One region of the Streptomyces sp. NBC_01176 genome, then DNA from elsewhere that is predicted to be linked to it. Evidence: predicted binding sites of a transcription regulator. Region 1 holds the regulator's gene; each other region holds the start of a gene.
The links. The regulator HrcA, encoded in region 1, represses chaperone genes, less so after heat shock. The targets are predictions, from matches to a motif close to TTNGCACTCNGNNNNNCNGAGTGCNAA.
Positions count from the first base shown of each region.

Region 1 (7,376 bases):
CCCGCGCGCTGGTGGCCGCGGGCGGCCCCGGCCTCGGCCCCGACGAGGGCCCGCAGACCCGCTTCCTCTCCATGCTGTACGGCGAACTGGTGCCCTTCGACGGAGGCGTGCGCTGCACCCTCGCGTCGGCCGGACACCCGCTGCCGCTGATCCTGGGCCCCGACGGCGACGTACGGGAGGTGGCCGAGCCGCAGACGCTGCTCGGCGTCTTCGAGGACGCGACCTACGTCTCCGAGACCCTGGACCTGTACCCCGGCGACACCGTGCTGTGCGTGACCGACGGGGTGACGGAGCGGCGCAGCGGGCCGCGTCAGTTCGACGACGACGAGGGGCTCGCGCGGGCCCTCGCGAGTTGTACGGGGCTCGGCGCCGAGCTGGTCGCGGAGCGGATCCGGCGACTGGTCCACGAGTTCGGCGGCAAGCCCCCGGAGGACGACCTGGCCCTGCTGGTGCTGCAGGCGGAGTAGGGGCGGCCCCGGGGACCGGGAACCCCGCAGCCGGGGCGGACAACGAGGACGGCCGTGCGGACGGGCCCCTCCGCACGCCGGGGCCCGGCCGGTGAGCGGACGCCTCCGTGAGACCGGGTCCCGGCGTGGGAGCGCACGGTCGGACGGGCGGGACGGCGTGGAAAGGGGCATGCGGCCGAGTACGGGACAATGGAAGGCATGCCTTCCGCACTCCCCGACGGCGAGCCCGTCCCCGACGACGGGGCGCTGCCCGCGCACGCCCTGGCCGGGGCCGCCGACCGTCCCCTCGGGTTCTACCTCCACGTGCCGTACTGCGCGACCCGCTGCGGGTACTGCGACTTCAACACCTACACGGCGACCGAGCTGCGGGGCACCGGAGGCGTGCTCGCCTCCCGCGACAACTACGCGTCCACCCTGATCGACGAGGTCCGGCTCGCCCGCAAGGTGCTCGGCGACGACCCGCGCCCCGTCCGTACGGTCTTCGTCGGGGGCGGCACGCCGACGCTGCTGGCCGCCGACGATCTCGTACGGATGCTGGGCGCGGTCCGCGAGGAGTTCGGGCTCGCGGACGACGCCGAGGTCACCACGGAGGCGAATCCGGAGTCGGTGGACCCGGCGTACCTCGCGACCCTGCGGGCCGGGGGCTTCAACCGGATCTCCTTCGGCATGCAGAGCGCCCGGCAGCACGTCCTGAAGGTGCTCGACCGCACGCACACGCCCGGGCGCCCCGAGGCCTGTGTCGCCGAGGCCCGTGCGGCGGGCTTCGACCATGTGAACCTCGACCTGATCTACGGCACGCCCGGCGAGTCCGACGACGACTGGCGGGCCTCGCTGGACGCCGCGCTCGGTGCCGGGCCCGACCATGTCTCCGCGTACGCCCTGATCGTCGAGGAGGGCACCCAGCTGGCCCGGCGCATCCGCCGCGGCGAGGTCCCGATGACGGACGACGACGTCCACGCGGACCGCTACCTCATCGCGGACGAGGTGATGGCGGCGGCGGGCTTCGACTGGTACGAGGTGTCCAACTGGGCCACCTCCGAGGCCGGCCGGTGCCTGCACAACGAGCTGTACTGGCGCGGCGCGGACTGGTGGGGGGCCGGGCCGGGGGCCCACAGCCACGTCGGCGGCGTGCGCTGGTGGAACGTGAAGCACCCCGGGGCGTACGCGGCGGCGCTGGCGTCCGGGAGGTCCCCCGGGGCGGGGCGCGAGCTGCTCTCCGGCGAGGACCGCCGTGTGGAGCGGATCCTCCTCGAACTGCGGCTCCGCGAGGGCTGCCCGCTCTCCCTGCTGCGGCCGGAGGGGCTCTCTGCCTCCCGCCGCGCGCTCTCCGACGGACTCCTCGAGAACGGCCCCTACGACGAGGGCCGCGCCGTCCTCACGCTGCGCGGACGGCTGCTCGCGGACGCGGTGGTCAGGGACCTGGTGGACTGAACACCTGTTCGCCTACAGTCCGCGTGCATGATCTCTGGTGAGTGGCCGGCCGAGGACGCGACCGTCCTCCGGTACGGGTTGCGGCGGCTGCTGCTCAGCCTGCCGGTCGTGGTGGTGTTCCTCGCGGGCGGCGGGACGGGCCTCTGGCTCGCCTTCCGGGACGACGGGATCGGTGCCGGCTGGATACCTCTCACCCTCCTCATGGCGATGGGCCTGGGCGGCCTGATCCATCTGGTCTCCCGCTGGCGGGGCCGCCAGTGGGTCACCGCCTTCGACTCGACCGGCTTCTGGTGGATGCGCGGCAAGGAGACCGCCCTGATCCGCTGGGACTCGCTGGCCGGGGTCGGTATCCACTGGGCTCGGACGCGCAACCATGCCGTCTTCACGGTCGAGCTGTGCCCGCGTGACGAGGTGGACCGCGACGATCCGCTGCTGTGGAAGTTCGTCCGCGACACGGAACCGCTCCGGCCGGGCCTGCCCCGGATCCGCTACCGCATCGACGTCGGTGACTCCCACAAGGCGTACGAGAAGGCGTTCGTGCGGTGGGCGCCCGAGCTGTGGTTCGGGCGCGAGGAGCAGCCGATGTCGTATCGGGGGTGGCCGGACGAGACGGGCCACCGGGAGCGGACGGCCGGGCGGACCGACACGCCGGCGCGCGGGACGCGCGCACCGCTGGTGTTCGACGCCGTCGACATCGGGGACACGGTGGTCGTCCAGAGGGGCGTCATCCTGGTGCGCCGCCGGCTCGGCGTGGCGCTGGCGCTGGTGGCGCTCTGCGTGTGGGCCGTGTGGGCACTCGTGCCCGAGCACGGGCGCGGTACGGGCGCCGTGGTCCGCGAGGTGATCGCCGCCGTGCTGGTGCTGTCGGCCGGCTGGGCCGTGGTGGCCATCGCCCGGGGAGCCCGGGCGGACTACGGCTGCCGCGTCACCATGGACGCCGACGGGGTCCACTTCGTCCGGAGCGGGCGGTCCGCGACGCTCCCGTGGGACTCGCTCGCCGGCGTCGGCGTCTACGAGGCGCCGCCGTTGCGCACGCTCGAACTCTGCCCGAAGGACGGGATCGACCGCGACGACCCGCTGCTGTGGGCGTGGGTGCGCGACAACGAGCCGCTGCGGCCGGGGCTGCCCCGGTTGCGCCACCGTGTTCCCATCTGGCCCGCCGCGGCCCGGCACGCGGTGGCGGCGGGCTGTCGGCAGTGGGCACCGCGGCTCTGGTTCGGCGGTGAGCGGATGCCGCTCGGCTACCAGGGAGAAAGTGACAGGAAGGGTCACCGCAGCCGGGTCGGCGGCGCCGGCGGTCCCGTAGGCTCCCACGGCCCCCGCCCCCCTCACGGTCTCGACGGCCCCGGCGTCACTCCGGCGCCGTGACGAAGTCGATCAGCTCCTCCACCCGGCCCAGGAGTTCCGGCTCCAGGTCCTTGTAGGAGCGCACCCGGGACAGGATGTGCTGCCAGGCGGCACCCGTGTTCTCCGGCCAGCCCAGGGCCCGGCACACGCCCGTCTTCCAGTCCTGCCCGCGTGGGACGCGGGGCCACGCGGGAATGCCCACGGAGGACGGCTTCACGGCCTCCCAGACGTCGATGTACGGGTGGCCGAGGACGAGGGCGTGCTCACTCGTGACCGCCTCCGCGATGCGCGACTCCTTCGTGCCGGGCACCAGATGGTCGACCAGCACGCCCAGGCGGGCGTCCGGTCCCGGCCCGAACTCGTCGACGACGGCGGGGAGATCGTCGATGCCCTCCAGGTACTCGACCACGACACCCTCGATGCGGAGGTCGTCGCCCCAGACGCGCTCGACCAGTTCGGCGTCGTGCCGGCCCTCCACGTAGATGCGGCCGGCCCGCGCCACCCGGGCCCGTGCGCCCGGCACGGCGACCGAACCGGATGCCGTACGGCCGGACCGTACCGGCCCCGCGGCCGGACGGACCAGGGTGACCACCCTGCCCTCCAGCAGGAAGCCGCGCGGCTCCAGCGGGAACACCCGGTGCTTGCCGAAGCGGTCCTCCAGCGTCACCGTGCCCGCCTCGCAGCCGATCACCGCCCCGCAGAACCCCGTACCGGGTTCCTCGACCACCAGACCCGGGTCCGCGGGGACCTCGGGTACCGGCTTGGGCTTCTTCCACGGCGGGGTGAGATCCGGAGAGTACTGGCGCATTCGGATGACGATAGGAGAACCGGCGGGGAGGTGACGGCGAGATCCCTACGACACGCCGAAGCGTGTCGCCAGCGCGTCCCGCTGAGCCCGGACGAACGCCGCATTCACCGCGGCCCCGTGACCGGGGACGTACACCGCCTCCTCGCCGCCCAGGCCGAGCAGCCGGTCCAGGGCGGCCGGCCAGCGGGAGGGGACGGCGTCGGGACCCGCCTGGGGCTCGCCCGACTCCTCCACCAGATCCCCGCAGAAGACGACCTCCGGTGAGCCGGGCGCCCCGGTCACCAGGACCACCAGATCGTGCGCGGTGTGGCCCGGACCCACGTTCGCCAGCAGGGCCCGGACACCGCCGCCCAGGTCGAGCGCCCGCTCGCCGGACACGGAGTGCCGCGGGGGGACCAGGGCGTCCGCGGCCGCGGCGGCGTCACGCCGGTCCAGGCCGTGGCGTACGGCGTCCGCGCGCAGCTCCCCGCCCCCGTGCGCGAACACCGCGCCGAGACCCGCCGCCCCGAACACCTGCGCGTCCGTGAACGACGCCGCGCCGAAGACGTGGTCGAAGTGCGGGTGGGTGAGTGCGAGGTGCGTCACGTCCCGGTCCGGGCCGAGGAGCCGGCGCGCCTCGGCGCGCAACCGTGCGCCCTCCTTGAGGCTCGCCCCCGCGTCGACCATGAGCGCCGCGCCGCCGCCCACCACCAGCCCCGCCGTGCAGTCCCAGCCCGCGAGCCGCCGCCGCCCCACGTGCGGAGCCAGCTCCTCCCACCCCGGCTCTTCCCAAGTCACCTTCATACGGTGACGCTAGTGCCGCGGGGCTGACGCCGGTGAGACATCGCGGGACACGTCCGCATACGTGCGCAAGATCGCGGGCCCGCCCTTGCCGGGGCCGTACCCGGCGGCCGTACACTGGGCCGGGGAATGCTGGCACTCGCATGCGCTGAGTGCCAAGCGAGGCGACGAGGGACCGACAGCTGGAGGTGTGCGCGAATGCTGAGTGAACGCAGACTCGAAGTGCTGCGCGCCATCGTCCAGGACTACGTCGGCACCGAGGAGCCGGTCGGTTCCAAGGCGCTGACGGAGCGGCACCAGCTGGGTGTCTCCCCGGCCACGGTCCGCAACGACATGGCCGCCCTGGAGGACGAGGGGTACATCGCCCAGCCGCACACCAGTGCGGGGCGCATCCCCACCGACAAGGGCTACCGGCTCTTCGTCGACAAGCTCGCCGGCGTCAAGCCGATGACCGGACCCGAGCGGCGGGCCATCCAGAACTTCCTGGGAGGCGCCGTCGACCTCGACGACGTCGTCGGGCGGACCGTGCGGCTGCTCGCGCAGCTGACGCGGCAGGTCGCCGTCGTGCAGTACCCGTCGCTGACCAGATCGACCGTGCGGCACGTGGAGCTGTTGTCGCTGGCTCCCGCCCGGCTGATGCTCGTCCTGATCACGGACACCGGGCGGGTCGAGCAGCGCATGATCGACTGTCCGGCGCCGTTCGGGGAGACCTCCGTGGCGGATCTGCGGGCCCGGCTCAACAGCCGGGTGGCGGGCCGCCGCTTCGCGGACGTCCCGCCGCTGGTCCAGGACCTGCCGGACGCCTTCGAGGCGGACGACCGGGGTACGGTCGCGACCGTGCTCTCCACCCTCCTGGAGACGCTCGTCGAGGAGACCGAGGAGCGTCTGATGATCGGCGGCACCGCGAACCTGACCCGCTTCGGACATGATTTTCCCCTCACGATCAGACCGGTGCTCGAAGCGCTGGAGGAACAGGTCGTGCTCCTCAAGTTGCTTGGGGAGGCAGGGGATTCGGGCATGACCGTACGGATCGGTCACGAGAACGCGTATGAGGGACTCAACTCCACGTCCGTGGTCTCCGTCGGCTACGGTTCGGGCGACGAGGCAGTAGCCAAACTCGGCGTGGTCGGACCGACCCGCATGGATTACCCGGGAACGATGGGAGCGGTACGAGCGGTGGCACGGTACGTCGGACAGATCCTGGCGGAGTCCTAAGGTGGCCACGGACTACTACGCCGTGCTCGGCGTGCGCCGCGACGCGTCCCAGGACGAGATCAAGAAGGCTTTCCGGCGGCTCGCGCGCGAGCTGCATCCGGACGTCAATCCCGATCCGAAGACGCAGGAGCGGTTCAAGGAGATCAACGCCGCGTACGAGGTGTTGTCGGACCCGCAGAAGAAGCAGGTCTACGACCTCGGCGGCGATCCGTTGTCCCAGGCGGGCGGCGCGGGCGCGGGCGGCTTCGGCGCCGGTGGCTTCGGCAACTTCTCGGACATCATGGACGCCTTCTTCGGTACGGCGTCGCAGCGGGGCCCCCGGTCGCGCACGCGGCGCGGCCAGGACGCCATGATCCGGCTCGAGATCGAGCTGGACGAGGCCGCCTTCGGCACGACGAAGGACATCCAGGTCGACACGGCCGTCGTGTGCGCCACCTGCAACGGTGAGGGCGCCGCGCCGGGGACCTCCGCCCAGACCTGCGACATGTGTCGCGGACGCGGTGAGGTGTCCCAGGTCACGCGGTCGTTCCTGGGCCAGGTCATGACGTCCCGTCCGTGCCCGCAGTGCCAGGGCTTCGGCACCGTCGTGCCGACCCCGTGCCCGGAGTGCGCGGGCGACGGGCGGGTCCGGTCCCGGCGCACGCTCACGGTGAAGATCCCGGCGGGCGTCGACAACGGCACCCGGATCCAGCTCGCGGGCGAGGGCGAGGTCGGGCCCGGTGGCGGCCCCGCCGGCGACCTCTACGTCGAGATCCACGAACTGCCGCACTCGACCTTCCAGCGTCGTGGTGACGACCTGCACTGCACGGTCACCATTCCGATGACCGCGGCGTCGCTCGGCACCAAGGTGCCGCTCGAGACCCTCGACGGTCTGGAGGAGGTCGACATCCGGCCCGGCACGCAGTCCGGGCAGTCGATCCCGTTGCACGGGCGCGGCGTCACGCATCTGCGCGGCGGCGGCCGCGGCGACCTCATCGTGCATGTCGAGGTCACCACGCCCACCAAGCTCGATCCCGAGCAGGAGCGGCTGCTGCGGGAGCTGGCGCTGCTGCGCGGCGAGGAGCGTCCGACGGGACAGTTCCAGCCGGGCCAGCAGGGCCTGTTCTCCCGCCTGAAGGACGCGTTCAACGGCCGCTGACCCCGGCGTCGGTCCGTTTCGGCCCGTCCGGAGTTCCAGGACGAGGCCGTACGGGCCGAAGCGGGTCCGGGGGCGGCGGCCTTCGGACCGGGACGAGCAGGGGCGGCGGCGAGGGCGGAACAGGGCCGTGGACCGTCCGTCCCGGCGGCCCGCGGCGGCCCGCCGCGGGCGGAAGGCCGGATTTCGGACT
Region 1 is NZ_CP108600.1:6,428,784-6,436,159, forward strand. It holds gene OG199_RS27715 (SpoIIE family protein phosphatase) at 1-467, shown strand, start outside; gene hemW (radical SAM family heme chaperone HemW) at 657-1,898, shown strand; gene OG199_RS27725 (hypothetical protein) at 1,926-3,266, shown strand; gene OG199_RS27730 (DUF3097 domain-containing protein) at 3,250-4,053, opposite strand; gene OG199_RS27735 (MBL fold metallo-hydrolase) at 4,099-4,836, opposite strand; gene hrcA (heat-inducible transcriptional repressor HrcA) at 5,032-6,048, shown strand; gene dnaJ (molecular chaperone DnaJ) at 6,050-7,186, shown strand.

Region 2 (7,376 bases), 2.2 Mb from region 1:
CGCGCGCAGGGCGGCCAGGGCGGTGGGGACGAGCGTCGAACTCCCGCTGGGGAAGGAGACGAGCCGGACCCGGCCCGCGCGCAGACCCGCGATCGCGGCGACCTCCTCCTCGGCGGCGGTCAGCCCCGCGATGATGCCGGCCGCGTGCCGGACCAGCGCCTCGCCCGCCTGCGTCAGGCGCATCTCACGGCCCGTGCGGATCAGCAGCGGTGTACCGACGGACGATTCGAGCGCCTTCATCTGCTGACTGACGGCCGGCTGGGTGCAGCCCAGTTCGCGTCCCGCCGCCGAGAAGGAACCGGTGGCGGCGACGGCGCGCAGAACACGGAGATGACGGGCCTCGATCACCCCTCGAGCATAAGCGAGACTTGGACATGGTGGCGAATATCGCGTCGACGCTTTGGCCTGCATCGCCTAGCGTTCTGCCATGCAGCTTCTGTCTCTGAATCTGGGCCGCCCGCGCGCCGTCCCGTACACGGACCAGCCCGCGGGGGTGACCGCCATCGACAAGCGGCCGGTGGCCGGGCCGGTGCGGGTGACCGCCCCTGGGCCCAAGGGGGTCGGCACGAGCGGTCTGGCCGGGGACACGGTGTGCGACCTGCGCCACCACGGCGGGGACGACCAGGCCGTCTACGCGGTCGCGCGCGAGGACCTCGACGACTGGGAGCGCGAGCTCGGCCGGCCGCTGGTGAACGGCGCCTTCGGCGAGAACCTCACGACGCGGGGGCTGGACGTGTCCGGCGCGCGGATCGGTGAGCGCTGGCGCGTCGGCTCCGTGCTGGTCCTGGAGGTGACCTCCGGACGCATCCCCTGCCGTACGTTCCAGGAACACCTCGGGGAGCGGGGCTGGGTGAAGCGGTTCACCCGGAAGGCCGCGCCCGGCGCGTATCTGCGGGTGATCGAGCCCGGCGAGATCCGCGCGGGCGACCCGATCGAGGTCGTGCACCGCCCGGAGCACGAGGTGACGGTCGCGGTCGAGTTCCGCGCCATGACGACCGAACGCGAGCTGCTGCCACGGCTGTTGACCGCGGGCCCGGCCCTGCATCCGGAGGCGTTGGCCGCGGCGGAGAAGTACGTGGCGCAGCAGGGCGGGTAGCGGCCGGCACCGCACGCGCGGGACACGCCCTGCGACGGCCGCGACACGGGCCGCGCGGGGCGTGCGCGGCGGGGCCGGGCACCGGGAGGCGGGGCGCGGTGGGCCTGGTCAGGTCACTAGCCTTGGGCCATGACAACGGCTCTGATTACGGGATCGACCGCGGGCATCGGCGCCGCCTTCGCGCGCCGCCTCGCGGCTGACGGCCACAACCTCGTGCTGGTGGCGCGCGACACCAAGCGCCTGGCCGAGCAGGCGACGGAACTGCACGACCGGCACGGCATCGAGGCGGAGGTGCTGACGGCGGACCTGGCGACGGACGACGGCATCGAGACGGTGGCCCGGCGGCTGAGCGACCGCAGGAACCCGGTCGACCTCTTGATCAACAACGCCGGCTTCGGCAACAAGGGCCGCTATCTCGAGGTCTCGATGGCCGACGAGCTGACGATGCTCAAGGTGCACTGCGAGGCGGTGCTGCGGCTGACGTCGGCGGCGACCGCGGCCATGCGCGAGCGCGGCCGGGGCGGGGTCGTCAATGTGGCGTCGGTGGCGGCGTTCGTACCGCGGGGTACGTACGGGGCGTCCAAGGCGTGGGTCGTGCAGTTCACGCAGGGCGCGGCGAGGGATCTGGCGGGCAGCGGCGTACGGCTGATGGCGCTGGCTCCGGGCTTCGTGCGCACCGAGTTCCACCAGCGCGCCGGGATGGGCACGGACAACATCCCGAACTGGATGTGGCTCGACGCGGACAAGCTGGTCGCGGCGGCGCTCGCGGATCTCGCCCGCGGGAAGTCGCTGTCGATCCCCGACCCGCGTTACAAGGCGCTGATGGGTGTGGTGAAGGTGGCGCCGCGCGGGCTGCTGGGCGGGATCACGTCGAGGACGGGGCGCAAGTACGGGCCGCAGTAGAGCCGCGGGGCCGTACGGCAGCAAGGCGGTAGAGCGGCCCGGACGGTAGAGCAGCTGGGCCGTGGAGCAGCAGGACGGTACGGCGAGTAGGTCGAGTACGGACTTGGCGCAGCACTGAGGCCCAGTACCCCGCGGGGTACTGGGCCTCAGTGCTGTCACCCGGTGTGGACGCCTGCCGTCGCGGACGTCACCGTGTGCTTAGTGGGAGTGCCCGTGGCCGTGGCCGTGGCCCGCGTCGGCCTCTTCCTCGGCCGGCTTCTCGACGACCAGGGTCTCGGTCGTGAGGAGCAGGGAGGCGATGGAGGCGGCGTTCTCCAGGGCGGAGCGGGTGACCTTGACCGGGTCGATGACCCCGGACTTGACCAGGTCGCCGTACTCGCCGGTGGCGGCGTTGAAGCCCTGGCCCTTGTCGAGCTCGGCGACCTTGGAGGTGATGACGTAGCCCTCCAGGCCGGCGTTCTCGGCGATCCAGCGCAGCGGCTCGACGGCGGCGCGGCGGACGACCGCGACACCCGTGGCCTCGTCGCCGGTCTTGCCGAGGTTGCCCTCGAGGACCTTGACGGCGTGGACGAGCGCGGAGCCACCACCGGAGACGATGCCCTCCTCGACCGCGGCGCGGGTCGCGGAGATGGCGTCCTCCAGACGGTGCTTCTTCTCCTTGAGCTCCACCTCGGTGGCGGCGCCGACCTTGATCACGCACACGCCGCCGGCCAGCTTCGCGAGGCGCTCCTGGAGCTTCTCGCGGTCCCAGTCGGAGTCCGTGTTCTCGATCTCGGCCTTGATCTGGTTGACACGGCCCACGACGGCGTCGTGCTCGCCGCCGCCGTCGACGACGGTGGTGTCGTCCTTGGTGACCGTGACGCGGCGGGCGGTGCCCAGCACGTCCAGACCGACCTGGTCGAGCTTGAGGCCGACCTCCTCGGCGATGACCTGACCGCCGGTGAGGGTGGCGAGGTCGCCCAGCATGGCCTTGCGGCGGTCGCCGAAGCCGGGGGCCTTCACGGCGACGGCGTTGAACGTGCCGCGGATCTTGTTCACGACCAGGGTCGACAGCGCCTCGCCGTCGACGTCCTCGGCGATGATCAGCAGCGGCTTGGAGGCGTTGGCCTGGATGACCTTCTCCAGCAGCGGCAGCAGGTCCTGGATGGAGGAGATCTTGCCCTGGTGGATGAGGATGTACGGGTCCTCGAGGACGGCCTCCATGCGCTCCTGGTCCGTCACGAAGTACGGCGACAGGTAGCCCTTGTCGAAGGCCATGCCCTCGGTGAAGTCCAGCTCCAGACCGAAGGTGTTGGACTCCTCGACGGTGATGACACCGTCCTTGCCGACCTTGTCCATCGCCTCGGCGATGAGCTCGCCGACCTGGCTGTCCTGGGCGGACAGGGCGGCGACGGCGGCGATGTCGGACTTCTCGTCGATCGGGCGGGCGGTCGCGAGGAGCTCCTCGGACACGGCCTTGACCGCGGCGTCGATGCCCTTCTTGAGCAGCGCCGGGGAGGCACCCGCGGCGACGTTCTTCAGACCCTCGCGGACGAGCGCCTGGGCCAGCACGGTGGCGGTGGTCGTACCGTCACCCGCGATGTCGTTGGTCTTGGTCGCCACCTCCTTCACCAGCTGGGCGCCGAGGTTCTCGTACGGGTCGTCGAGCTCGACCTCGCGGGCGATGGTGACGCCGTCGTTGGTGATGGTGGGGGCGCCGAACTTCTTGTCGATGACGACGTTGCGGCCCTTGGGGCCGATCGTCACCTTGACGGTGTCGGCAAGCTTGTTGACGCCGCGCTCAAGGGCGCGACGGGCGTCCTCGTCGAACTTCAGGATCTTCGCCATGGGAGCGGTTCAGCCCTCTCGGAAAACGTGGGTGAAAACGAACCGCGCCCCCAGCGCCCGGCTTCATAAGGTCGCGGGGGCCAGGGGCGCAGTTCACTGCAGAACTGTGGTGAATTACTTCTCGATGATCGCGAGCACGTCGCGGGCCGAGAGGACGAGGTACTCCTCGCCGTTGTACTTCACCTCGGTGCCGCCGTACTTGCTGTACAGCACGATGTCGCCGGTGCTGACGTCGAGCGGCAGGCGCTCGCCGTTCTCGAAGCGGCCCGGGCCCACGGCGAGGACGACGCCCTCCTGGGGCTTCTCCTTCGCCGTGTCCGGGATGACCAGGCCAGAGGCCGTGGTCTGCTCGGCGTCCAGCGGCTGGACCACGACACGGTCCTCGAGCGGCTTGATGGCAACCTTGGAGCTGGTGGTCGTCACGATCCGACCTCCCCCTTCGGAGATCTCACGGGGTTAACTGTCTGAGGTGGCGACCAGGTGGATCCGTCGTCGCGGGTGCCGGACCTGCCCGTCGCTATTGGCACTCTCCAGTGGGGAGTGCCAGGCCTGAGACTATGACCGCGATTAGCACTCGGTCAAGCGGAGTGCCAAATGCCTCCGGCGTGGCGTGAGGTTCGGGGCACCGTTCGCCGGTGTGGGCGCTTCTGGGGGCTGCCGCCCCCAGGCCCCCGCTTCGGCCTGAAGGGCCTCGTCCTCAAACGCCGGACGGGCTGAAGGGCGGGCCCCGGCCGGGAGAGGCCGCCCGGCCCCACGCCGTCAGTCCGGCCCGTCGAAGACGGCCACCCGCGCCGGAAGTTCAGAGGTAGTTCTCCAGGCGGGCCGGGGTGAAGCCCTCCGCCTGGATGCGGCGGAGGAGCCGGGTGGTCGCCGCGGTGAGGTTCGGCTCCTCGAAGCCGGACAGGATGTCACCCGGCCGCAGCCGGCGGGCGTCGGCCGCCCTGCCCAGGACGACGGCCGCGACCCCGCAGTCGGCGGCGGCGCGCAGGGTGGTGGAGTCGTAGGTGCCGTAGGGAGGCCGGAAGAGCCGGGGGCGGATGCCGAAGCGGGCCTTGAGCTTCTCCTGCTGGCCGCAGATCTCGGCCCGCTGGCCGGCGTACGGCAGTCCGCGCAGCGAGGCGTGGTCGAGGGTGTGGTTCTGCACGCTCGCGCCGACCTCCCGCAGCCGCGCGAAGTGCCCGTATCCGGGCCCGACGACGGTGTCCGTGAGGAACACGCTGACCGGCAGCCGCAGTTCACGCACCATGTCGACGAACCGCGGATCGCGCTCGACGCCGTCGTCGTACGTCAGGAAGACCACCTTGTCCCGGGTGGGCACGCGGCCGACGACCGGGACCAGCCCCGTCCGGTCGCGGCGCACGCCGACGCGTGCGGGCGGTCGAGGCGGCGGGGCGAGCGGGGCGGACAGCCCCCAGCGCCGGTACGTCGCCGAGGCCGGACCGTGCGGGCGGGCCCTGCCCACCTCCTGTGCGGCCTTCTTGCCCAGGCGCTCGATCGGGTCGACCGACTGGGCGCAGCCGCCCAGCAGGACGGCGGCCAGCAGGGCGGCCAGCGCGGCGACCGCCCGCGCACGCACCCGGGCTCCCGGGGCCGGCGACCCTCCTCTCACAGGTGGCCCTCCAGTCGCGCCACCGCGCGGCCCTCGCCCGTGATCCTCTTCAGGAACCGGCGGATCATGTCGGGCCCGGCGCCTTTCCAGGCCGCGGCGACCCGCACGGGCAGCGCCTGTGGCCGGCCAGGCGCGGGCCTGACCCCCGGGGCCACCGCGGCCCCGCCGCAGCGCGACGCGAGGCCGATGACGGCGAGGACGGCGATCCCAGTTCGGACAACCGTCCATTTCACGTCATTTTTATCGGCTTGTCGTACTGATCGCATGGTGTCGGATCTTCCCAGGCCAGGGCCCGTACGGGCCCTCGACACCGCGACCGGACCCGCATCGTCCACCGACTGGCCCACACTGACCGACAATGGGCCGGTGAACGACGTCTCCTTCGCCTCTCTGCTCACCCCGGAGGGCCGCGCGCTGCTCGACGAGGTGCGCGGCACCGACCCGGCCCGGGAACTGGCCGTCGCCACCCGGCTGCGCCGCACCCATCCGGCCGAGCTGGTCTCGGCGGCGCTCGGACAGGCGCGGCTGCGGCAGCGGGCGGCGGCGAAGTTCGGCGCCGAGGACGCGGAGCGGATGTTCTTCACCCCGAACGGGGTCGAGCAGTCGACCCGTACGACGGTCGCCACGCACCGCGCGGAGCGTCTGCGCGCCCTCGGCGTGCGCTCGGTCGCCGACCTCTGTTCCGGCATCGGCGGCGACGCGATCGCGCTGGCCCGCGCCGGGATACGCGTCCTCGCCGTCGACCGGGACCCCCTCGCGGCCGCCGCCGCCCGCGCCAACGCCGAGGCGCTCGGACTCCGGGATCTGATCGAGGTGCGCGAGGCGGACGTCACGGAGGTGGACACGGCCCCGTACGACGCCGTCTTCGTGGACCCGGCACGGCGGGGCGGCAGGGCCGGCGGCCGGATCTTCGACCCCGAGGCGTACTCACCGCCGCTCTCCTGGGCGGTCGGGGCCGCCCTGAAGGCCCCGCTCGCCGCCCTGAAGATCGCCCCGGGCATCCCGCACGAGACCGTCCCCGCCGAGGCGGAGGCCGAGTGGATCTCGGACGGCGGGGACGTGAAGGAGGCCGTGCTGTGGTTCGGCACGGAGCCGGGCCTGGTGCGGGCCACCCTGCTGCCGGGCCCGCGCGTCCTGCGCGGCCGCGGTCTGCCCGACCCCGCGGTGCGCCCGGTCGGACGCTATCTCTACGAGCCCGACGGCGCCGTGATCCGCGCCCATCTGGTCGCCGAGGTGGCCGAGGACCTCGACGGCGGGCTCCTCGACGAGACCATCGCGTACATCACGGCGGATTCGTTGCGCCCGACCCCGTACGCCACCGCGTACGAGATCACCGACCGGATTCCCTTCAACGTGAAGAAGCTCAGGGCACTGCTGAGGGAGCGGGAGGTCGGGGTGCTCACGGTGAAGAAGCGGGGCTCGGCGGTCGAGCCGGAGGAGCTGCGCCGGAAGGTCAAGCCGCAGGGTCCGCACGCGGCCACCGTCTTCCTGACCAGGGTCGCGGGGGCACCGACGATGCTGCTCGGCCACCCGGCCCGGCAGCACTCCGGCTGACGCCACAACACGCCCTAGCGGCACTCCCGCGCGCGGGCCTCCAGCAGTCGCCGTTCGCGTTCGTTGCGGGCCAGGCCCGCGGCCCGCTCGAACTCCGCCCGCGCCTCCCGCGTGCGCCCGAGCCGGGCGAGCAGGTCCCCCCGGACGCTGGGCAGCAGGTGGTAGTCGCGCAGGGCGGGTTCGGCCAGGAGGGTGTCGACGAGGACCAGGGCGGGGCCGGGTCCGTCCGCCATCGAGACGGCGACGGCGCGGTTGAGTTCGACGACGGGCGACGGGGAGCGGACCGCGAGCAGCCCGTACAGAGTGGCGATCTGCCGCCAGTCCGTGTCCGCGTACGTGAGTGCCTGGGCGTGGCTGGCGGCGATGGCGGCCTGGAGGGCGTACGGA
Region 2 is NZ_CP108600.1:4,257,241-4,264,616, forward strand. It holds gene OG199_RS18140 (LysR family transcriptional regulator) at 1-348, opposite strand, end outside; gene OG199_RS18145 (MOSC domain-containing protein) at 428-1,096, shown strand; gene OG199_RS18150 (SDR family oxidoreductase) at 1,226-1,999, shown strand; gene groL (chaperonin GroEL) at 2,198-3,826, opposite strand; gene groES (co-chaperone GroES) at 3,941-4,249, opposite strand; gene OG199_RS18165 (polysaccharide deacetylase family protein) at 4,626-5,402, opposite strand; gene OG199_RS18170 (hypothetical protein) at 5,432-5,668, opposite strand; gene OG199_RS18175 (class I SAM-dependent methyltransferase) at 5,802-6,989, shown strand; gene OG199_RS18180 (RNA polymerase sigma factor) at 7,004-7,376, opposite strand, start outside.
Region 2: the regulator HrcA is predicted to act here: its motif matches at 4,394-4,420, upstream of groES (co-chaperone GroES).

Region 3 (7,376 bases), 1.0 Mb from region 1:
GAGCGTCCGCAGCGCCGCCGGGTCGTACGCCTTCAGCTCGTCGAAGCGGCCGGCGAGCACCTTCTGCGCCCACTCGGGGTCCTGGAGCAGCGCGCGGCCCACGGCGACGAGATCGAACTCGTCGCGCTCCAGACGGTCGAGGAGGTCGTCGATGCCCCGCACGGAGGAGCCCTCGCCCTGGAAGGCCTTAAGGAACTCGCCGTCCAGGCCGACCGAGCCGACGCTGATGACCGGCTTGCCCGTCAGCTTCTTCGACCAGCCCGCCAGGTTGAGGTCGGAGCCGTCGAACTCGGGGAGCCAGTAGCGGCGGGTGGAGGCGTGGAAGACGTCCACGCCGGCCTCGGCCAGCGGGGTCAGGATCGCCTCCAGCTCCTCCGGGGTCTCGGCGAGCCGGGCGTCGTACGCCTGCTGCTTCCACTGCGAGTAGCGGAAGATGACCGGGAACTCCGGCGAGACCGCGGAGCGGACCGCGGCCGCGATCTCCGCCGAGAACCTGGCCCGGGCCACGGGGTCGCCGCCGTACGCGTCGGTGCGGCGGTTGGTGCCCGACCACAGGAACTGGTCGAGCAGATAGCCGTGGGCACCGTGCAGCTCGACGCCGTCGAAGCCGATGCGCTCGGCGTCGGCGGCCGCCTTCGCGAACGCCTCGATGACGTCGTCCAGGTCCTGCTGGGTCATGGCCCTGCCGGTGACCTCGGCGCCCTCGTTGGTCAGACCGGACGGGCCTACCGGCGGGGCGTCGGCGAACGGCGGCTGGCCCGCCTCACGCACCATGCCGATGTGCCACAGCTGGGGCACGATCGTGCCGCCCGCCGCGTGCACCGCGTCCGCGACCTTCGTCCAGCCCGCGAGCTGCTCCTCGCCGTGGAAGCGCGGGACCCGGTCGCTCTGCCCGGCCGACTCGTGACCGACGTAGGTGCCCTCGGTGACGATGAGGCCGACGCCCGCGGCGGCACGGCGCGCGTAGTACCCGACGACGTCCTCGCCCGGAACACCGCCCGGCGAGAACTGCCGGGTCATCGGCGCCATCACGATCCGGTTCGGGACGGTCAGGCCGTTCAGGGCGACGGGGCGGGACAGGATCTCGGCGGCACGGGAGGCGGCGTTGGCAGTCACGTACGGGACTCCTCGGAGAGGTCGGTCGGTCATCGGGCGGACGACTGACGGGCATTCCACTCGGTATGTGCATGCGCATCAACGCCCGTCCCTACAACCGCCGGGTCCGGCGCGGCATTCCGGCGCTCTCCGAGTCCTTGTGTGACCCCGGACACGCCCGAGGGCGGCACCCCCTGGGAGAAGGGGTACCGCCCTCGGAACGTCAGGACAGTGATCAGCCGGAGGCGGATCAGAAGTCCATGTCACCGCCCGGCATGCCGCCCGGAGCGGCCGCGGCGGCCTTCTCCGGCTTGTCGGCGATGACGGCCTCGGTGGTCAGGAACAGCGCGGCGATGGAGGCGGCGTTCTGCAGGGCAGAGCGCGTGACCTTCGCCGGGTCGATGATGCCTTCCGCGATCATGTCGACGTACTCACCGGTCGCGGCGTTGAGGCCGTGGCCGACGGGCAGGTTGCGCACCTTCTCGACGATGACGCCACCCTCGAGACCACCGTTGACGGCGATCTGCTTGAGCGGGGCCTCCAGCGCGAGCTTCACGGCGTTGGCGCCGGTCGCCTCGTCGCCGGTGAGCTCGAGCTTCTCGAAGACCGAGGAAGCCTGGAGCAGGGCCACGCCACCACCGGCGACGATGCCCTCCTCGACGGCCGCCTTCGCGTTGCGAACGGCGTCCTCGATGCGGTGCTTGCGCTCCTTGAGCTCGACCTCGGTGGCGGCACCGGCCTTGATGACGGCCACGCCGCCGGCCAGCTTCGCCAGGCGCTCCTGGAGCTTCTCGCGGTCGTAGTCCGAGTCCGAGTTCTCGATCTCGGCACGGATCTGGTTCACGCGACCGGCGACCTGGTCGGCCGAGCCGGCGCCGTCGACGATCGTGGTCTCGTCCTTGGTGATGACGACCTTGCGGGCACGGCCCAGCAGGTCCAGACCCGCGTTCTCCAGCTTGAGGCCGACCTCCTCGGAGATGACCTCGCCGCCCGTGAGGATGGCGATGTCGCCGAGCATGGCCTTGCGGCGGTCACCGAAGCCCGGGGCCTTGACGGCGACGGACTTGAAGGTGCCACGGATCTTGTTGACGACCAGGGTCGACAGGGCCTCGCCCTCGACGTCCTCGGCGATGATCAGCAGCGGCTTGCCCGACTGCATGACCTTCTCCAGGAGCGGGAGCAGGTCCTTGACGTTGCCGATCTTGGAGTTGGCGATGAGGATGTACGGGTCGTCGAGCGACGCCTCCATCCGCTCCATGTCGGTGGCGAAGTACGCCGAGATGTAGCCCTTGTCGAAGCGCATACCCTCGGTGAGCTCGAGCTCCAGACCGAAGGTCTGGGACTCCTCGACGGTGATGACGCCTTCCTTGCCGACCTTGTCCATCGCCTCGGCGATGAGCTCGCCGATCTGGGTGTCGGCGGCGGAGATGGAGGCCGTGGAAGCGATCTGCTCCTTGGTCTCGACATCCTTGGCCTGCTCCAGCAGGGCACCGGAGACGGCCTCGACGGCCTTCTCGATACCGCGCTTGAGGGCCATCGGGTTGGCGCCGGCGGCCACGTTGCGAAGGCCCTCGCGGACCAGCGCCTGGGCGAGCACGGTCGCGGTGGTCGTTCCGTCGCCGGCGACGTCGTCCGTCTTCTTGGCGACTTCCTTGACCAGCTCGGCGCCGATCTTCTCGTACGGGTCCTCGAGCTCGATCTCCTTGGCGATGGAAACACCATCGTTGGTGATCGTGGGGGCGCCCCACTTCTTCTCGAGGACGACGTTGCGGCCCTTGGGGCCAAGGGTGACCTTGACGGCGTCGGCGAGCTGGTTCATCCCGCGCTCGAGACCGCGCCGTGCCTCCTCGTCGAACGCGATGATCTTGGCCATGTGAAGTGGTCCTCCCGGACTGGGGTGGATTGCTCCGGACCGCGCTGGCGCCCGCGACGGACGGCCTGCCTGCCCCGTGGTTCCTTGCACCACCTGGCCTGCGGGCCTCACCGACCCGGTCCTTCGTTATCACTCTCACCTTCAGAGTGCTAACGCAATGATTAGCACTCGCCCCTGCCGAGTGCAAGCGACTCCGGAGGATCCCCAGGTGGACAGGGGCGGCACGACCGCCCTCCCGAGGGGGTGGCGCGGACGTCCCGAAGGGTCACGCGGACGCCCCGGGCAGACCGAAGGGCTCGCACCCCAGAGGGATACGAGCCCTTCGTCACGTCGAACAGTCAGTCGGCGCGTGCTTCAGCCGGTCGCGAGCCGGACCATGTCCGCCTGCGGCCCCTTCTGGCCCTGCGAGATCTCGAAATCGACCCGCTGACCCTCTTCCAGGGTGCGGTAGCCGTCCATCTGAATCGCGCTGTAGTGGACGAAAACATCCGCACCACCGTCGACCGCGATGAAGCCGTACCCCTTCTCCGCGTTGAACCACTTGACGGTGCCCTGAGCCATGCCTAACTCCCCTATTACTGGCCCTTGCACAGGACCGCACTTCGCGGGCCCGGGTCAGACCTCCACCCCCCAACGGATTGGGGGTGTGCGCCGGAACGCGTCGACCGCGGCTGAATGTATCTGCCCAACTGCCGTCTGCAACAGGTCAATCGGACGAGAATTCTGGGCAGGCCCGATCGGGAATATAGGGAGAATTCGCGAAGATTTAGGGCAACTCGGGCCCCATAAAGGCCACATAAGGCTCAAAAGCGCCGGGCACTTTGGCCACTTCTTATCGCAGGCCGACGCGCACTCATATGCATCCGGCATGGATAAGGCGGCGGGTTCCCCAACTGTACCCCGCTCAACCATGCAGAATTGCCCCCTCCGCTTCTCTCACGGAGGGGGCAATTCGATGAACTCTCAGTGATTGGCATTACCCACGGTAATGATTTCACCGTGGGTAACCGCCCGTCAGCCTCCGGCGACGGCCGGGATGATCGAGACGCCCGCGCCGTCCGGCGTCGCCGTCTCCAGGCCCTGCTCGAAGCGGACGTCGTCGTCGTTGACGTACACGTTGACGAACCGGCGCAGCTTGCCCTCGTCGTCGAGGACGCGCGCGGCGATGCCCGTGTGGTTCTTCTCGAGGTCGGAGATCACCTCGCCGAGGGTCCCTCCCTCGGCGGTCACCTCGGACCGGCCACCGGTGTAGGTGCGCAGGATGGTGGGGATGCGGACGTTGACGCTCATGCGGTGACCTCCCGGTCGGATGGTGGCGTACGGCGGAGAGCGCCCCGGCAGGGGCGCGTGGAACTGCGCGACCAGCCCCCGCGGGCCCGTGGCCGGGGAGGATCCTCCCCGGCCGGGCGGCTACGCGAGGCCGGCCTCGCGGAAGGAGTCCAGGCTGGGGCGGATGGTCGCGGTCAGTCCCGTGCCGGCCACCGCGTCCAGCGTCTTGAGGCCGTCACCGGTGTTCAGCACGACCGTGGTGAGCGTCGGGTCGAGCAGCCCGTTCTCGATCAGCTTCCTGGCCACCCCCACCGTCACACCGCCGGCGGTCTCGGCGAAGATCCCCTCGGTGCGCGCCAGCAGCTTGATCGCGTCGACCACCTGCTCGTCGTTCACGTCCTCCACGGCCCCGCCCGTCCGCCGCGCGATGTCCAGCACGTACGGGCCGTCGGCGGGGTTGCCGATGGCGAGCGACTTGGCAATGGTGTTCGGCTTCTGCGGCCGGACGACGTCGTGGCCGGCCTTGTAGGCGACGGACACCGGCGAACAGCCCTCGGCCTGCGCGCCGAAGATCTTGTAGGGCTTGTCCTCGACGAGGCCGAGCTTGATCAGCTCCTGGAGCCCCTTGTCGACCTTGGTCAGCTGGGACCCGGAGGCGATCGGCACGACGAGCTGGTCGGGCAGCTGCCAGCCGAGCTGCTCGCAGATCTCGTACGCGAGGGTCTTGGACCCCTCCGCGTAGTACGGCCGCAGGTTGACGTTGACGAAGCCCCAGCCCTCACCGGCCGGGTCGCCGATCAGCTCGGAGCAGAAGCGGTTCACGTCGTCGTAGTTGCCCTCGATGCCGACGAGCTCGCCGCCGTAGACCGCGGCCATGACGACCTTGCCCTGCTCCAGGTCGTGCGGGATGAACACGCAGGAGCGGAAGCCGGCACGGGCCGCGGCCGCGCCCACCGCGCCGGCGAGGTTGCCGGTCGAGGAGCAGGAGAGGGTGGTGAAGCCGAAGGCGCGGGCGGCCTCGATGGCCTGGGCGACGACGCGGTCCTTGAAGGAGTGCGTCGGGTTGCCGGAGTCGTCCTTGACGAAGAGCCGGCCGGGGTCGACGCCCAGCTCGCGGGCAAGGTTGTCGGCCTTGACCAGCCTGGTCCAGCCGGGGTTGATGTTCGGCTTGTCGGCGACGTCGGCCGGGACGGGGAGCAGCGGCGCGTAACGCCAGATGTTCGCGGGGCCCGCCTCGATGCGCGCCCGGAGTTCTTCGGTGTCGTAGGCCGAGAAGTCGTAAGCGATCTCGAGCGGTCCGAAACACTCCTCGCAGGCGAAGACCGGACCGAGCGGCACCCGGTGGCCGCACTCGCGGCAGGAGAGCGCCGCGGCGGGGCCCAGATCGACGGTGCCGGTGGAGGTGGTGGAAGCCGACGGGTTCGCGGAGGTCGCGGTGTCCGGAGTGCTTGCAACAGTCTGCGCAGCCATGGAGGCGAGGCCCTTTCTCCTCATCTTCCTCACGACGCACTTCGCCGTGAGACGGATTTGGCACCTTCCCGAGCCGGGAGCCCCGCGACGCGATCGGCAATGATCGGTACAGGACCGGCTGGAGGGTTGCCGGGGCTTCATCGGGCCGTATCCCTCTGCCCCTCTGGATGAGCGGTATTCGGTTGTTGGTCTTCAGTTCGGGATGATCTACGACATGCGATGGTCATCCGCGTTGTTCAAGACTGTAACCGAAGGCCAGGACAGTTGAGATAGTCGTCCGAACCGCGAGATGGATCACACCGTGAGACACCGGGTGATCAGACAGTGAGGAGCCGCAGACTGTGCTGAAGGAAGTCGAGCGCTGGCTGAACACACGCTCCTGGTCCGTGGCCGATCGCCCGCTCCACAGAATCATGTCCGCCAAGCGCGCCTCGGGCTCCACGGTGAGCGTCGTGCTGCCCGCGCTGAACGAGGAGGAGACGGTCGGCGAGATCGTCGCCGTCATCCGCCACGACCTGATGCGGCAGGTGCCCCTCGTCGACGAGATCGTCGTCGTCGACTCGGGTTCGACCGACCGCACCTCGGAGGTGGCCGCCGCGGCGGGCGCGCGTGTCGTGCACCGGGACGAGATCCTGCCCCGCATCCCGGCCGTGCCCGGCAAGGGCGAGGTCCTGTGGCGGTCGCTCCTGGTGACGAGCGGGGACATCGTCTGTTTCATCGACGCGGACCTGAGGGAGTTCTCGTCGGAGTTCGTCTCCGGGATCGTGGGCCCGCTGCTCACCGAGCCGGGCGTGGACCTCGTCAAGGGGATGTACGACCGTCCGCTGGCCGGCGCCGCCGGGCAGGGCGGTCGCGTCACGGAACTCATGGCCCGCCCACTGCTGAACATGCACTGGCCCCAACTGGCCGGCTTCGTCCAGCCGCTCGGCGGTGAGTACGCGGCCCGCCGCTCGCTGCTTGAACAGCTGCCCTTCCCCGTCGGATACGGCGTCGAACTGGGCATGCTCGTCGACGCCCTGCACCTGGTGGGTCTCGACGCGCTCGCCCAGGTCGACGTGGGCGAGCGCAAGCACCGCCACCAGGACGGGCAGGCGCTGGGCCGGATGTCCGCCGCGATCTACCGCACGGCGCAGCTCCGGCTGGCCCGCGGTCATCTCGTCCGGCCCTCCCTCACCCAGTTCGAGCGGGGCGAGGACGGTTTCGAGCCGCGTACGTACTCGGTGGACACGGAGGAACGCCCCCCGATGGCCGAAATCTCCGAGTACGTCGCACGCCGGGCGGCGTGAACCGCGTCCCTGGTGAGGGGGTGGTGGACGGCACGACCGGCGCCACCGCCCCGCGGTTCGTGTCCTTCGTCGCATACGGCCGACGGGAACGTTTGAGCGTTTCGGTGCCGGGCTAGGTTTCGAGGCATGGCTTCAACGGCTTCAACGCATGGCACCCACCGGATCCTCGTCGCGTCCAACCGCGGCCCGGTCTCCTACGAGGTGCGCGAGGACGGCTCGCTCCAGGCCCGGCGCGGCGGGGGCGGGCTGGTCTCCGGCCTCTCCGCGATCGGCCCGGACGCAGGCGCCCTGTGGGTGTGCTCGGCGCTCGGCGAGGGGGACCGCGAGGCGGTCCGGCGCGGGGTCGGCGAGGTCGGCGTGCGGATGCTGGACATCGACGCCGC
Region 3 is NZ_CP108600.1:5,408,573-5,415,948, reverse strand. It holds gene OG199_RS23410 (NADH:flavin oxidoreductase) at 1-1,149, opposite strand, end outside; gene groL (chaperonin GroEL) at 1,346-2,968, opposite strand; gene OG199_RS23400 (cold-shock protein) at 3,323-3,529, opposite strand; gene OG199_RS23395 (MoaD/ThiS family protein) at 3,983-4,258, opposite strand; gene thrC (threonine synthase) at 4,379-5,707, opposite strand; SAM riboswitch class I at 5,725-5,881, opposite strand; gene OG199_RS23385 (glucosyl-3-phosphoglycerate synthase) at 6,049-6,993, shown strand; gene OG199_RS23380 (trehalose-6-phosphate synthase) at 7,120-7,376, shown strand, end outside.
Region 3: the regulator HrcA is predicted to act here: its motif matches at 3,095-3,121, upstream of groL (chaperonin GroEL).